2 linked regions of the Panacibacter microcysteis genome follow. Each later gene encodes a partner of the first gene's protein in a complex. Links are inferred from orthologs where the notes say so. Each region holds a gene or a part of one and is shown on either strand. Other genes may lie near its edges.

What was found. The genes of interacting proteins can lie anywhere in the genome.
Region 2: the proteins of uvrB (region 1) and I5907_RS04380 are in contact, whole or in part, in a crystal structure (PDB 7EGT), measured with the Thermus thermophilus proteins. The link is inferred for Panacibacter microcysteis from one-to-one orthologs. Residues at the interface, in WP_096411307.1 of Thermus thermophilus: Glu23, Leu25, Arg26, Asp27, Gly28, Glu29, Arg30, Phe31, Arg55, Glu326, Asp327, Phe328, Glu379, Ser382, Gln383, His398, Gly400, Arg401; in WP_096412145.1 of Thermus thermophilus: His654, Arg656, Phe657, Gln666, Asp668, Glu669, Lys680, Arg681, Leu682, Ser683, Lys685, Tyr686, Ala687.

What each region holds. Positions count from the first base shown.
Region 1 is NZ_JADWYR010000001.1:1,948,495-1,957,025, reverse strand. The notes cover bases 3,431-6,314. They hold uvrB (excinuclease ABC subunit UvrB), read left to right. Parts: upstream 3,431-3,796; coding sequence 3,797-5,833; downstream 5,834-6,314. Other genes in these bases: I5907_RS07860 (T9SS-dependent choice-of-anchor J family protein), read right to left, coding at 6,122-6,314; I5907_RS07870 (enoyl-CoA hydratase/isomerase family protein), read right to left, coding at 3,431-3,716. Also shown: I5907_RS07885 (sugar phosphate isomerase/epimerase family protein), read left to right, coding at 1-524; I5907_RS07880 (alpha-L-fucosidase), read left to right, coding at 793-2,214; I5907_RS07875 (DUF1345 domain-containing protein), read left to right, coding at 2,224-2,916; more of I5907_RS07870, read right to left, coding at 2,940-3,430; more of I5907_RS07860, read right to left, coding at 6,315-8,531. UniProt on the Escherichia coli protein: The UvrABC repair system catalyzes the recognition and processing of DNA lesions. A damage recognition complex composed of 2 UvrA and 2 UvrB subunits scans DNA for abnormalities.
Region 2 is NZ_JADWYR010000001.1:1,089,095-1,096,095, forward strand. The notes cover bases 3,067-6,071. They hold I5907_RS04380 (ATP-dependent helicase), read right to left. Parts: upstream 5,740-6,071; coding sequence 3,394-5,739; downstream 3,067-3,393. In the rest of the region: I5907_RS04370 (VCBS repeat-containing protein), read left to right, coding at 1-2,620; I5907_RS04375 (hypothetical protein), read right to left, coding at 2,739-3,056; dnaB (replicative DNA helicase), read left to right, coding at 6,371-7,001. UniProt on the Escherichia coli protein: A helicase with DNA-dependent ATPase activity. Unwinds DNA duplexes with 3'-5' polarity. Translocates on single-stranded DNA with 3'-5' polarity. Initiates unwinding more efficiently from a nicked substrate than double-stranded DNA.

The DNA of each region.
Region 1 (8,531 bases):
CGCCCGCAGACCAGGCCGAATGGGTAAAAGCATTTCAGCTTGCAAAAGATTTTGGCCTTAGCTATATTACATCTGAGCCAAAGAAAGACCAGTGGAACATGATTGACAGTCTTGCCGGCTCATACGGTATTAAAGTGGCCATTCATGAACACGCCAAACCAAATCCTTACTGGCACCCAGATTCTGTACTTGCCGCAATCAACGGCCATCCAAATATTGGCGCTTGTGCAGACCTTGGCCATTGGGCACGCAGCGGTCTCGATCCTGTAGAGTGCTTAAAAAAACTGGATGGCCACGTATACGGCGTTCACCTGAAAGACATTAAAACTTTTGGCGAAGAACATGCTGAAGACACGATTGTTGGCAAAGGCGTAATTAAGTTTGACCCAATATTTGATGAACTTAAACGCCAGCAATTTCGTGGTATGATCTCTATAGAACACGAGTCTAACTGGTTAAACAACCTGCCAGATGTAATAGAAACAGTAAAATTTTATAACGACCAGGTTACGAGACTTAAGTAGTATTTTTAGGTAACCAACGGTTGAATAACTATTAAGCTTTCGTTGTGTCACTCACTTGTACGGCATAGCCCTGGGCATCAACGATACTGCATATACGTACTTCTTATTACTTACAAACTGCAGGTAAGAACATGTATATGTTTACAGAACAACGCAGACCATTGCCGAAACAGGTACTACAGTACAAGAGTGCGACGCAACGAAAGCCAAATAGCAGCAATGCAGCCGGGTTCATAACAATGAACCTGATAACCTTAACCAGTAGCGCATGAAAAACATTTTTACACTGTTACTTTTTTATTCTCTCTCTCCGCTTTTGTTTGGTCAAAAAACAGGTGAACCGGCACCATCTGCAAGACAATTACAGTGGCATGAACTGGAGTTTTACCTTTTTGCCCATTTTGGGCCCAATACATTTACAGACCTTGAATGGGGAAAAGGCAATGAACAGGAAGAAGTATTTAACCCTACACAACTCGACTGCAGGCAATGGTGCCGCATTGCAAAAGCTTCCGGCGCAAAAGGTATTATTATTACGGCCAAACACCACGATGGATTTTGCCTTTGGCCAAGTGCTTATTCCACGCATACCGTGGCACAGAGCAAATGGAAAGAAGGCAAAGGGGATGTGCTGAAAGACTTGAGCGATGCCTGTAAAGAATACAACCTGAAACTTGGTATTTACCTTTCGCCATGGGATCGTAACCACCCAAAGTATGGAACAGCGGATTACAACGAAGTATTTGTTAATATGATGAAGGAAGTGGTAACCCGTTACGGACCTTTCTTTGAATTCTGGTGGGACGGTGCTAATGGTGAGGGCCCCAATGGTAAAAAGCAGGTGTACGACTGGCACAGCTTTGAACAAACTATGCGAACCATAGCGCCTAACACACCAGTGTTTAGTGATATAGGGCCGGACATAAGATGGGTTGGCAATGAAAAGGGTATTGCAGGCAGTACCAACTGGAACATGCTTGACACGGCAGGTTTTAACAGGGGCGAAGGTGCACCCCCAACAGATACACTAACAACCGGAAACTATAACGGGAAGAACTGGATACCTGCCGAATGCGATGTAAGCATAAGGCCGGGTTGGTTCTATCATGCCAATGAAGATGATAAAGTAAAATCTCCGCAGCAGCTTTTTGATCTATATTTAAAGTCTGCCGGCCGCGGAGCTGCCTTATTGCTGAACGTACCCCCTGACAGAAGAGGTCTAATAAACGAAAAAGACAGCGCAGCATTGATAGGTTTTAAAAAACTGCGTGATGAAAGTTTTGCAGTGAACCTTGCAGCCACTGCAAGAAAAGAAACTTACTACGATAACGTATTGTTTAAAAAGCAGTTTTTTGCAGATGGAGATGCAACAACTTTTGAACGAAACATCAACTACCAAAAAACCTCTTACTGGTTGCGTTTTGATAAAGGTCAGCGGCTGAACTGCGTTGTACTAAGAGAAGCGATACAGTTTGGGCAGCATACAAGCGGCTTCAAAATAGAGTTGCTGGATGGCGCCAGGGTGTTGCAAACCATTACCGGCACAACGATTGGAAGGAAAAGAATACTTACATTTCCATCCGTAAAAGCAAGTGCGGTAAGATTTATTATCACCGCTGCAAAAGGCACCCCGGTAATAAGTGAGGTGGAAGTATACAATATTGATGATTCATTGATTGAAACTAAGTAACCAACCTGTATGAAAGAAGAAAGCTATCTGCTGCTAAAGAAGTTATCTTCTGCAAAAAAAGGATTAATTGCTTTTGGATTGGCGGTGTCAGCCTTTTTTGTGGCCGACACCTTTGATATTGATGTACTCTCACAGCTAATGATAAGCTGGAACGTATTCAGCCTGGTAGTTCTGATTATTGACTGGATCGTTTTCTTTAACACACCATCCAAACAAATAAGAACGCAGGCAAGAATTGAAGACAGTTCGAGGGTTACCATTTTTTTCCTGATCATTATTGCAACACTGGCCAGTCTTACGGCTGTTACATTGTTGCTTTTAAGCGGCGATGAAAATCATAAGGCCCTGCACATTGTGGTTGCAGTATCAGGTATGGCTTTATCGTGGGGCACGGTGCATACAATTTTTACAGTACGTTATGCACACATGTATTATAACGACCATGCAACAAAGAAAAACATGCACGCAGGCGGACTTGATTTTCCCAATGAAGGGAAAGAAGATGAAATACATGACCGGCCAGACTTTCTTGATTTTGCCTATTTTTCCTTTGTCATCGGTATGACTTTCCAGGTTTCTGACGTGCAGGTGATAACCAAAAAATTCCGCCGCTTTGTATTATTGCACAGCATACTGTCTTTTGTTTACAATACTGTTATTGTTGCATTAACTATCAATACCCTTGCAGGCCTCAACAAATAATTTTAAGAGCTTAGTTTCCGGGTTTATTCTCCTTTAAAAACCGGTTTCCTTTTTTCAAGGAATGCGGTGGTGCCTTCCACTTTATCGGCTGTAGCAAAACATTCACCAAAAGCATTTACCTCCACATCGAAACCATCCTGCTTTTCACTGAATACGGCATTGGCGGCAGCTATACATTTGGCTACCGCAATTGGCGCCTTTGTTAAAACAACCTGCAAAATCGACAAAGCTTTACCATGTAATTCTTCCTGCGGTACTACGTAATTTACAAGACCAAACTGCAAAGCAGTTGCTGCGTCTATCATGTTGCCGGTTATCATTAACTCAATTGCACGGCCTTTACCTATTAACTGTGTTAACCGCTGTGTACCGCCGTAGCCGGGTAACAAGCCAAGGTTAACTTCCGGTTGGCCGAATTTTGCATTGTCACTTGCCAGGCGAAAGTGGCAGGCCATTGCCAGCTCGCAGCCGCCACCCAATGCAAAACCATTTACGCATGCTATAATTGGCTTAGGTGCGTTTTCTATCTTAAAAAAAACATCCTGGCCCTTTTTGGCAAGTGCTTTACCTTCTTCAACAGTTAGCCCTATAAATTCGCTGATGTCTGCACCTGCCACAAAACTTTTCGGTCCTGCGCCGGTTATAATGGCTGCTTTAATCGTTTCATCTTTGCACACTTCATCAACAGCCATGCTTATTTCTTCCATTACGGTTTTGTTCAGTGCATTAAGTTTATCAGGCCTGTTAACCGTGATGGTAAGAATGCCATTTTCTTTATTGGTAAGCAATGTTTGATACATAGAAGTTATTTTTCCAAAAGTAAAAGATTCTTTTAAAGATGTGCCTGCAACAATCATTCGTTACTTGCTAACTTAGCAGTATGCCTTTCAAATTACATGCGCCATACGAGCCGAGCGGAGACCAGCCGGGCGCCATTCAACAGTTAACCGAAGGATTGATAAATGGCGAAAGATACCAGACACTACTTGGTGTTACAGGCAGTGGTAAAACATTTACCATGGCCAATGTTATTCAGAATGTACAGCGGCCTACACTTGTTCTTACACATAACAAAACCCTCGTGGCGCAATTGTACGGAGAGTTTAAACAGTTCTTTCCGGACAATGCCGTAGGATATTTTGTAAGCTACTATGATTATTACCAGCCCGAAGCTTACCTGCCCGTCAGCGATGTGTACATTGAAAAAGACCTGAGCATAAATGAAGAACTGGACAAACTTCGTTTGCAGGCCACGGCAGCTTTGCTTACCGGGCGACGGGATATAGTTGTGGTTGCCAGCGTTAGCTGTATCTACGGCATAGGTAATCCAACTGATTTTGAAAACGGTATCGTACGTATAGAACGCGGTCAGACCATTTCGAGACAAGGCTTCCTGCATTCGCTTGTAAATAGTTTATACTCGAGAACACAAATTGAATTTAAGCGTGGTACGTTCCGGGTAAAAGGCGATACAGTTGACATCAATTTGCCATACGTGGATTATGGCTACCGCATAACGTTCTTTGGCGATGAAATAGAAGAAATAGAAACCATAGATGTAACCACCAATAAACGCATCGAAAAAGTAGATAACGCAGCTATCTTTCCTGCAAACCTATACATAGCACCTAAAGACATGCTGCAAAGCATTATGCACGAGATCCAGGATGAGATGACAGCCCAGACAGAATATTTTAAAAGCGTGGGTAAACTTATTGAGGCGCAGCGCCTGAAAGAACGTGTGGAATATGATCTTGAAATGATTCGTGAACTGGGATACTGCAATGGCATTGAAAACTATTCACGCTTTTTTGATCGTCGTCATCCCGGCACAAGACCATTCTGTTTACTCGATTATTTTCCAAAAGATTTTCTTTGCATTATAGACGAAAGTCACCAGACTGTTCCACAAGTTGCTGGCATGTATGGTGGCGACAGAAGCCGTAAGCTCATTCTTGTTGATTACGGATTTCGTTTACCTTCTGCCCTCGATAACCGGCCACTCAATTTTCATGAATTTGAAAGCCTCATCGGTCAAACAGTCTTTGTAAGTGCCACACCGGGCGATTACGAACTTGAGCAAACAGGCGGCGTGGTAGTTGAACAGGTAGTGCGCCCTACAGGCCTGCTGGACCCACCTATTGAAATACGACCCAGTGTAAACCAGATTGATGACCTGCTCGATGAAATCGATAAACGTGTAACGAAAGGCGACCGTGTGCTTGTTACAACACTTACCAAACGCATGGCAGAAGAAATGGACAAATACCTGCACCGCATCAACATTAAATCTAAATACATACACAGCGATGTTGATACGCTTGAACGCGTGGAAATACTGCGGCAGTTGCGTTTGGGTGACATTGATGTGTTGGTTGGCGTTAACCTCTTACGTGAAGGGCTTGATCTGCCGGAGGTTTCCCTGGTTGCCATTCTTGATGCTGACAAAGAAGGCTTTTTACGTAATGAAAGATCACTTACACAAACTGCCGGGCGTGCTGCGCGTAACGTTGACGGACTTGTGATCTTCTATGCCGATAAGATGACGGAGAGTATGCAAAGAACAATTGACGAAACAACACGCAGACGTGAAAAACAGGTTGCATATAACATACAACACAACATTACGCCAAAGACAATCAAGAAATCGATTGAGCAAATTATGAAACAGACCTCCGTGCTTGATATCAAAGGCTTTAACGAAAAGAACCCATATGCCATTGGTGCAGATGAAGGTCTTGTGCAACACGCTGCTGAGGAGCAGGAGGTATATAAAACCATTCCTCAAATGGAAAAGGCAATCAGCCAAACAAAGAAACAGATGGAAAAAGCAGCACGTGACCTGGATTTTATTGAGGCTGCAAGATTAAGAGATGAGATGTTTCGTTTGCAAAAAGAGCTTGAAGCAATGAAGTAATTTTATGTACCCGGCAGTAGCATTTTATGGCATCGCCTGTTGCGTCGCACGCTTGTACGTTTGAAACTTTATTGAGCAATGCGAAGACTATTTATGCAGTTATAATAAGTTTCTCTGACCTGCATTTGTACCTGGTATGAAACTCAGCTTCGTCCTGTTGAAGAGCCAACAGAAAGTACAAGTGAGTGACACAACCAAAGCACAATAGTAGCAATATAGCTGACCAAATAAACATTTAAAAAAAAGATCACGCTTTTGCGTGATCTTTTTTATTGTAAACTACCCTTTTTATTGTTTGATGACCTTGATATATTCTACACCATTACTTTTTTGAATCTTTAATGTGTACAAACCTTTTGCAAGTTCACTAGCAGGAATGTTTATCTGTGTTGGGCCTGCATCCACGTTTCTGTTAACAGCTTTTAAAATATTGCCTTGCATATCAACAACAGTTATAGCTACATGCACAGGCTGTTTTTCATTAAGAGTAACGAGAAAGCTGCTTGTAAAAGGATTCGGATAAACAGTGGCCTTTACATTTTGTTTTACTGCATCTGCTGAAACAGCGGTGATGGAAGCATTAGCGCTTAAAGGCTTGTTACCGCCATGCAGATAGAATGAAGAAAGATGATCGGTATAAAACTCTATGTACTTGTATTCTGTACCATATTCTCCACTTGCCTTTTGCCTGATAAAGTTTGTAGCAGCACCGGTAAAGTTTGCTGCGCAGTTATCATTGTTCTGTGTAATATTCAGGTCTTTGATACTGTTAACACCTGAACCAGGTTGCGCTATTAGCCGTTCCAGTTCTTTGTTTGTAATGTATAAACGAACTGCTATTTTTTTGGTTAGTGTACCTACACTTTGTAATGTAAAATTTCTATCAAGGTAATAAGTACCGCCAGCAGATCTTACAGTGCCACTATTTATAAATAGACCACTTGAAACTTCATTAAGATTATTTGTATTGGCATTCACCTGTGCGATCAGTTTATATTTATCGTTTGTCAAAGGCACCCACTTCTGTGTATTATAATTTCCAAAATCGCGGTTGATGGTAAACGGCAAACCTTGCTGGCATGTATTTTCAATGCCTTTACTAACATCAAGATCCATAATACACATGTTAAATGTGGCGTAAGAAAGCAAATCTCCTGTAAACATGCGTATGTAATACGTTGAGTCTTTCTTAAGCAGGTAAGAATATATCTCTTTCGGCATGCCTTGCCTGATGTCTATCCAACCACAATCTACAATACTGGAGAGATCGCATTGTTTACTATAGATATTGAAATACATACCAGGGCGTAAAATACTTTGGTATGGATTTGTATAAACCATATCTGTGAACCGGAACAATTGTGCATGGCCTGTTGCTTTAAACTTCACCCATATATCATCATCTTCAAATGAAACGCCACATGTTTTATAGCCGCCTTTCAATTCCTGTTTGGTCGCACCGATTGTTGTTAATTTTGTTCCGTTACATGCAGTGTCATAAGTTGTAGCAACAATTTGAGTGGCATTACTGCAATCATCATTTGCGGGCGGCTGTGAATAACAATCAACAGAAAACTTAAATGATGAAGGGAAACCAACTGACCTAACTGCTTTTTCAATGATATAATATTCTTTGCCTGCTACCAATGGACCGAAAGAATATTTACTGCCTGCATCGCTTGTGCCAATGCATGTCCAGCCACCCGGACCTATTCGTTCACCGGCTTCTTTGTAAGCAAAGATTACGGACTGTCCTGTATTTACTTCAAGAATATTCAAATTGTAATAACCAGAAGTTGTTGGTGTAAACTTATGGAAGAACTCAAGAGAGTATCCTTCCTGCTCGCAAAATGAATTGGTATATAAACCGGTATTGGCTACAAAATTTTGTTTGATTATTGTACCACAGTTCAGCGTTTCAACTACTGATGTATCGTAGGCAGTTGCAAATTCTTTTATCTGCCAATTGGATTTTTCTGTTGCACCACAAGAACTTCTTACAAAAAGATAATACTGTGTTGAGGCCTGCAAATTGGTAAGCGTTACATTATTACCTGTTGTTACAGTTATTTCCGTTGGCGGCACAGTGTCTTTACTTACACCATATTCAAATGTACTTCCCGCACTTGCTTTCCACGATGCATTTGCAGTACTGGTTGTAATGCTGTTGATATCTACTGTAACGTTCAATGGTTCAAAACAGGAAACTTCTTCTATTACAACATAATCAACATATACATAAGTATAAGTTGTTGGTGTTATACAATGTATACCAAGATGCCTGCCGCCGGAAGTTTTAGGCGTATAGTTGATCTGCATTTTTGTGTACAGTGCAGAATTAAAAGTGGTTGTTTCCAACACTTCTGTTTGTGAAGCAGCAGTGGTATCGTTACCCAACGTAACCTGCAACGTGTTACGGTTGTTTACCTGGTTTTTATAATAGAAAGAAATACTATAACGTTTGCCGACAGTTAAATTAAATTTGGGACTAATGAGCCATGCATCAGCCTGATCGCCATAATAACTGCGGTCCAGAAACATACATTGCAAGCCTTCATAACTGTTGCCATCAAGACTGCGCCAGTTTGCATTACCTGTATAAGGTGTTGACCATCCTGAAGGAGGCAAAGGCACTTTTGCAGATTCGAAATCTTCCTTTAACAATAGTTGTGCAGAAACCTGCAAGCCGAAAAAAATC
Region 2 (7,001 bases), 860 kb from region 1 along the record:
TATCACAGATTCAACCGGTATTCACAGCTCTGTAATTGGTTATGGCCTGGGCATTGTGGTGGCCGACATAAATATGGATGGCTACCCGGATGTTTATATTGGCAACGATTTTCATGAAAACGATTACCTGTACATCAACCAGCGCAATGGTACTTTTAAAGACACCCGGGAAGATGCATTAACGCATACCAGCCAGTACACCATGGGGGTAGATGCAGCCGATCTTACCAACGATGGGTTACCGGAGATCGTAACATCTGATATGCTTGCTTATGACCCTTATATTTTAAAACGCTCTGAAGGGTCTGACCAATACGATGTACAGCATATTAAACAACAATATGGCTATGCTAAACAGGAAACCCGCAACAGCCTGCAGTTTAACCGGGGCAATGGTTTTTACAGCGAGACGGGTTTGTATTCCGGCATGGCTGCTACAGACTGGTCGTGGTCTTCGCTCATCTTCGATTTTGATAATGATGGCCGGAAAGATATTTTTATTGCCAACGGCATTCCCAAACGCCTGAACGATATTGACTACATTAACTATGTATCTAATGATGAGGTGCAGGTTAAAATACGGATGAACAATGTTGGGGAAAAGGATATGGCACTGATAGAAAAATTTCCTGAAATAAAAGTGCCCAATAAATTTTACCGGAATGATGGCGCCCTTAAGTTTACCGACATGGCGGGTGCCATAGATAATGACAAAGGCAACTACTCCAACGGAGCATTGTATGCAGATCTTGATAACGACGGCGACCTGGATATTGTAGTAAATAATATTGATGAGCCTGCTTTGCTGTACGAAAATCTGACCAGTACTGCTGCAGCGGGCAACTATATTGCACTGCGCTTACAAGGCAATGCACAAAACGTCAATGCAACCGGTGCTAAGGTGCTTGTGTTTTGTGATGATAGTGTAAGAACATACCAGAAAAACCCGGTTCATGGTTTTCTGTCCAGTATAGAAACCCCGCTGCATTTTTCAGTAAACAGCAGCAGGATTGATTCTGTTTGCCTCGTATGGCCTGATAATACTTATGAGCAGTTAAACTGGCGGGCAGATACCAATAAAATTGTAACCAAAACATACCGGCCTGGGCTGCCTGCCTTCGATTATAACAGTCTTGCAAGATTCGATACACTGCATACCAACAAGCTTTACAATGTCACCGGTCAAACGCAGTTGCTGTACAGGCATATTGAATCTGACTTCCAGGAATTTAACCGCGAACCATTGATACCGCATATGCTTTCTACCGAAGGTCCGGCACTGGCAGTGGCTGATATCAACGGAGACGGGCTCGATGATGTGTTTATCGGTTCTTCCAAAAGAAACAGGGCTGTTGTGTACACGCAGCAAACCAACGGCACTTTTGCACTTACACAACAACCGGCACTGGTACTTGACAGTATGTATGAAGACGTTGATGCCTGTTGGGCAGACGTAAACAATGATAAAACACCTGATCTTATTGTTGCCAGCGGTGGCAACGAATACCAGCACAAAGACATTCACCAGGCGCCGCGCATTTACCTGAACGATGGCAAAGGCAACCTGCAAAAACTACCCGGCGCTTTTAATGACGTCTTCCTTACAGCTTCCTGCGTGGCGGCAGCAGATTTTAATGGGGATGGCTTTGTTGATCTTTTCTTTGGTGCAAGAACTACCCCATGGCAGTATGGCAATATACCGCCATCTTTCCTGTTACAGAATGATGGCACCGGGCACTATAAAAATGTAACATTACAGGCAGCAAAAAATCTTTCACAGGTTGGTCTTGTAACCAATGCAAAGTGGTTCGATCTTGATAAAGATGGAGATACAGACCTGCTGCTGTCGCTTGAGTGGGATGGTATATGCGCATTCATTAATGATAAAGGCACATTTACAAAACAATACCTTACCAACAAAAAAGGCTGGTGGAATTTTTCTTTGCCCTGCGATGTGGACAATGACGGTGATATAGACATCATTGCCGGCAACCTTGGCTTAAACAGCAGGCTACAGGCTTCAGATAAAGAGCCCGTGCAACTTTACTTCAACGATTTTGATAATAACGGTGTAAAAGAGCAGGTACTTACTTTTTATTTACAGGGCAGGCAAATACCCTTTGCTACCAAAGATGAACTTGAAAAGAAAATGCCGGTGTTGAAGAAACAATTCCTGTATGCAGAAGATTTTGCGAAAGCTTCTTTAGCCGACATATTTGGAAAGCAGAAACTCGAAAGCGCTATTAAATTATCTGCAGATTATTTTAGCAATGCAGTGCTCATCAATGATGGCAACCAGCATTATACCGTGCAGGCATTGCCATGGCAGGCACAGTTATCAACGTACAAAGACGCGGTAATAACAAACGCCAATAATGATAACTTGCCAGACATCCTGCTTACAGGAAATTATTTTGAAAACAACACACAGTTAGGCCCGTACGATGCTGATTACGGAACAATGCTCATCAATAAAGGAAAAGGAAATTTTACAGCAGAACCACTCAATGGCATTGCCATAAAAGGCCAGGTGCGCCACATCAGGCAAATGAATATTGCAAACAAAGAAGCTTACATACTTGCAAGAAATAACGACAGCGCAATAATTATACGTTATTAGCATGGTGTACCCGGCCTTGGTAACGCTTCCCGGCACCTGTTGCGTCGCACTCTTGTACTGTATAACCAATAGCAGCAACGATACTGCATGCCCGCATAACCTGCACGATATAAAGTGATCAGGCTGCTTTTTCTCTTTTACGCAGAAAACTTACTTCACCCGTAGATTCTATAGCCTTACCCAATGCTTCGCTTAAAATACTTTTACGCATAGAATCTGCATGCACCCATTCGATAGCGTCATGCTCCACCACCAACGGAATAATCGTTAATTCATTCGGAAAATTATTGACGACACCATCTTTTGTAACCTGCAGACTGCTTATGATATAAGCAGGTTTTACATAGTTGCATGAAATGTCTCCCCTCAGTTTAACTGTAATTGTTTCTGAAAGTGCATAATCAAAATTTATATGTATGGTTTGCCCGGTTAACATAACGGTTATTACAAATGAATATCAATTGCTGTATGGGGTATGTGTGTAGTATGTAGTATGAATAAAAGCAACCTGAAACGCACTTGCTGATGCAGTATCATGTTCGACAACAGATAACCAAAGAAAGTGCCAAAGTGCTGATTATGCGTGCATTTAAAAGCAGGGTTAGTTCATATAATAAATACGCTGATGTGATGGCGCGACAGCTATTACCCTGGCTTTTGAAGCTGGCCGTGTTGCAGCACCCCGTTGCCGGGTTAATAATCCAACCGTTGAAGTGAGTGACACAACAGGCGATGCCACATGCACAAATGCCGGCTATAAAATGAGTTCCTTTTTATTCCACAATACGAAGTTTTGCATAGTTGAGCATGATCTTTTTTTCGCCATTCAGCTCGAACTGTACGGTTGCAATAGGGTTGTGTGCGCTGCCTTCCATTTTGCTTACTATACCAAAGCCAAATTTCTGGTGCTCTACTTTCTGGCCTTCCTGCAGGTTGGCCGTATCGCTGGGTACAAAATTTTCGCTGGGTGTATGCTCCACTACCTTAGGCGCCTGCGGTTTTGCCGGCAGGTAAGAAGGCGTTTCTTTTTTACGCGCAGGTGGCGGGCCATAGGTTTTTTCTGCCTGTGCTGCGGCACCAAAGCCACCATGCATACGGTCGAAGGCAGAGCTGCCGCCAAAGCCACTTGTCTGGTTGCGGGGACCACCACCGGCAAATGTTCTGTCTACAAAAGGTTCCGGAATTTCTTCCAGGAAACGGCTGGGTTCATTTTGCACGAGGTTGCCAAACCGGTAACGTGTATTGGCATAAGTTAACCATAAGCGCTGTTTGGCTCTTGTAATAGCCACATAAAACAACCTGCGCTCTTCTTCGAGTTCTTCGCGGCTGTTGATGCTGAGCCCGCTGGGGAATAGTGTTTCCTCGAGGCCGGCCACAAATACACACTGAAATTCGAGCCCCTTGGCAGCATGTACCGTCATGAGTCTTACCACATCTGCATTAGGATCTTTCTGGTCAGCGTCTGTAAGCAGGGTAATCTGCTGCAGGTATGCACCAAGGCTTTTATCGCCTACCTCGCCATCTTCCTCATTGAGTGGTGTTTCTATCCATTCTTTAATGGAGTTGAGTAGCTCCTGTATGTTTTCGTAACGGGCTACACCTTCTGCACTTTTATCGTTGAAAAGTTCTTTTACAAAGTTTGTTTGTTTACCAATATGGAAGGCAATTTCATACGCATTGTGTTTGGCCATCATACTTTGCGTGCTGCGTATCATAAGCACCAAATTTTCGATGGCCTCCAGCGTACCGGCTTTGTAACCAAATTCTTTTGCACGCTCCAGCACCTGCCACATGCTGATGTTTTGTTCATTTGCATACAATACAGCCCTGTCTATACTGGTTTTACCAATACCACGCACCGGGTAGTTGATTATGCGTTTTAATGCCTCTTCATCCTGCGGGTTAACCACCACACGCAGGTAAGCTATGTAATCTTTAATTTCTTTACGCTGGTAGAAACTGATGCCGCCATAAATAATGTATGGAATGCCCATACGCCGCAGGCTTTCTTCAAATGCGCGGCTTTGTGCATTGGTGCGGTAGAGTATGCAAAAATCTTTGTTGAGAAAATGGTTGCGGAGTTTCTGCTCCTGTATGGCATCGGAAACAAATTTTCCTTCATCGTTATCCGTCATGGTACGCACCAGTTTAATCTTTTCACCGGCGGTATTTTCTGTCCACAGGGCTTTGGGTATCTGGCCTTTATTGTTACCAATTACCTCATTGGCAACTTTAAGAATGTTTTGTGTACTGCGGTAGTTCTGTTCCAGCATTATTACAGACACATCATCGTAATCTTTCTGGAACTGCAATATGTTCTGAATGGTGGCGCCCCGAAAGCTGTAAATACTTTGGGCATCATCGCCTACCACGCAAATATTTTCGTGCTGTGCGGCCAGCAGTTTGATGATCTCGTACTGTGCAGGGTTTGTATCCTGGTACTCGTCTATAAGAATATACCTGAACTTGCTCTGGTATTTGATCAGCGCTTCGGGAAATTCTTTCAATAACCGGTACATGTTAAACAACAGGTCATCAAAATCCATGGCGCCATTTTTAAAGCAGCGTTTGTTGTAGGCATCGTATATCTGCGCAATCAATGGTCGGTTGCTACGCATATCTTCCTGCTGAATATAATAGTCGTTCTTATAATCTGCCGGGCCAACCAATGCATTTTTTGCAGCAGAGATCCTGTTGTAAACGGTATTGGGTTTATAGTGCTTATCATCAAGGTTCAACTCGTTGATGACTGTCTTTACCACGCTTTTCGCATCGTCAGTATCATAGATCGTAAAGCTGTTTGGATAGCCAAGCCTGTGTGCCTCGCCGTGCAATATTCTTGCGAATACGCTGTGGAATGTGCCGATGTATAAATTGCGTGCCTCACTGTTGCCAAGAATATGCTCAATACGTTCCCGCATTTCTTTGGCTGCCTTATTGGTAAATGTCAATGCCAGTATACGAAAAGAATCTACGCCGTTTGCCATCAGGTGGGCAATACGTGTGGTCAATACTTTTGTTTTGCCGCTACCGGCGCCTGCCACAATCATCAGCGGGCCTTCTGTATGCAAAACAGCCTGCCGCTGCGGCTCATTCAAACCATTCAGATACTCCATCATGCGGCGAAGTTAAGCTGTGTGTACTTGTAAAAGAAGCGTGGTTTAAAAGTTGAAACATGATTTAATTGTTTTTGACGATTGATGCGGGTTGCATGGCAGGTTTCAGCAAATGGCCCCCTGTTTTATTGCCACGCGATGGGAATAGTTTGAGCTGCTGCAAATGGTTATGTTGTACAAGAGTGCGATGCAACAGCAGCCCAATGCATGCACAAAAGCCGGGCTACAAAAAGTTTTAAAAAGTGTGTAAAATTTTGCAAGCAGTTAATCAAAAAACTGCTTACACTCCAAATTATTTTATTATTTCTTTCTGCACAAAGCCATGTGCATAAGGCAGGCCGTCTGGCGCAAAACTTTTTCAAAATCTGTATAAATATTCTTGTTTGGTTAATTGGGATAATATTATGTTGATAACCCATATTTAAATGTGAACTTTATGTGAGGGTGAATATGAATAAAAAATATGTCCGGGAAACTTTTTACGGGAGTTTGTAGCAGACTATATTCGTTCCCCCTTACTCAGCAGGAGACTTTTTTTGAGCAAGTAATGTAGTAAATCTGTCAAAGAAAATTACAACCCCCTGTGAGCATTGGTGTATGAAACTTTACTAACCGTATCAAGTTTTACTGCCGCATGGAAATCAAGAATTTTAACAAGGATCGCAAGAAAGGAAGAAAGCCGTCCATCGACTTAAGTACGATGGTATATGGCAAGGTTCCGCCACAGGCCAGAGACCTGGAAGAGGCTGTTTTAGGTGCCATAATGCTCGATAAAAGTGCATTCGATACGGTAATAGAAATATTGAAACCGGAATGTTTTTATGTAGATGCCAACCAGCGCATTTTTCGTGCATTTCAAAACCTGGCGCAAAAGAGTTTACCCATCGATATTCTTACCGTTGTAGAGCAACTGAAAACGACCGAAGAGCTGGACATGGTAGGCGGCCCTTACTATGTGACAAAAATGACCAACGCGGTTGTGTCTGTTGCCAATATAGAAGCACACTCAAGAATCATCTTACAAAAATTTGTTCAGCGGGAGCTTATCCGCATCAGCGGCGAAATAATCGGCGATGCATACGAAGACAGCACCGATGTATTTGACCTGATGGACGATGCGGAAGACAAGATCTTCCAGATTACCAACAACTTTCTCAAAACAGACTACAAGGAAATGAGCAGTGCGCTGGCACAAACCATTAACCGTATAGATGAGCTGAGAAAGAAAACAGACGAAATATCAGGCGTACCCAGTGGCTTCAGAA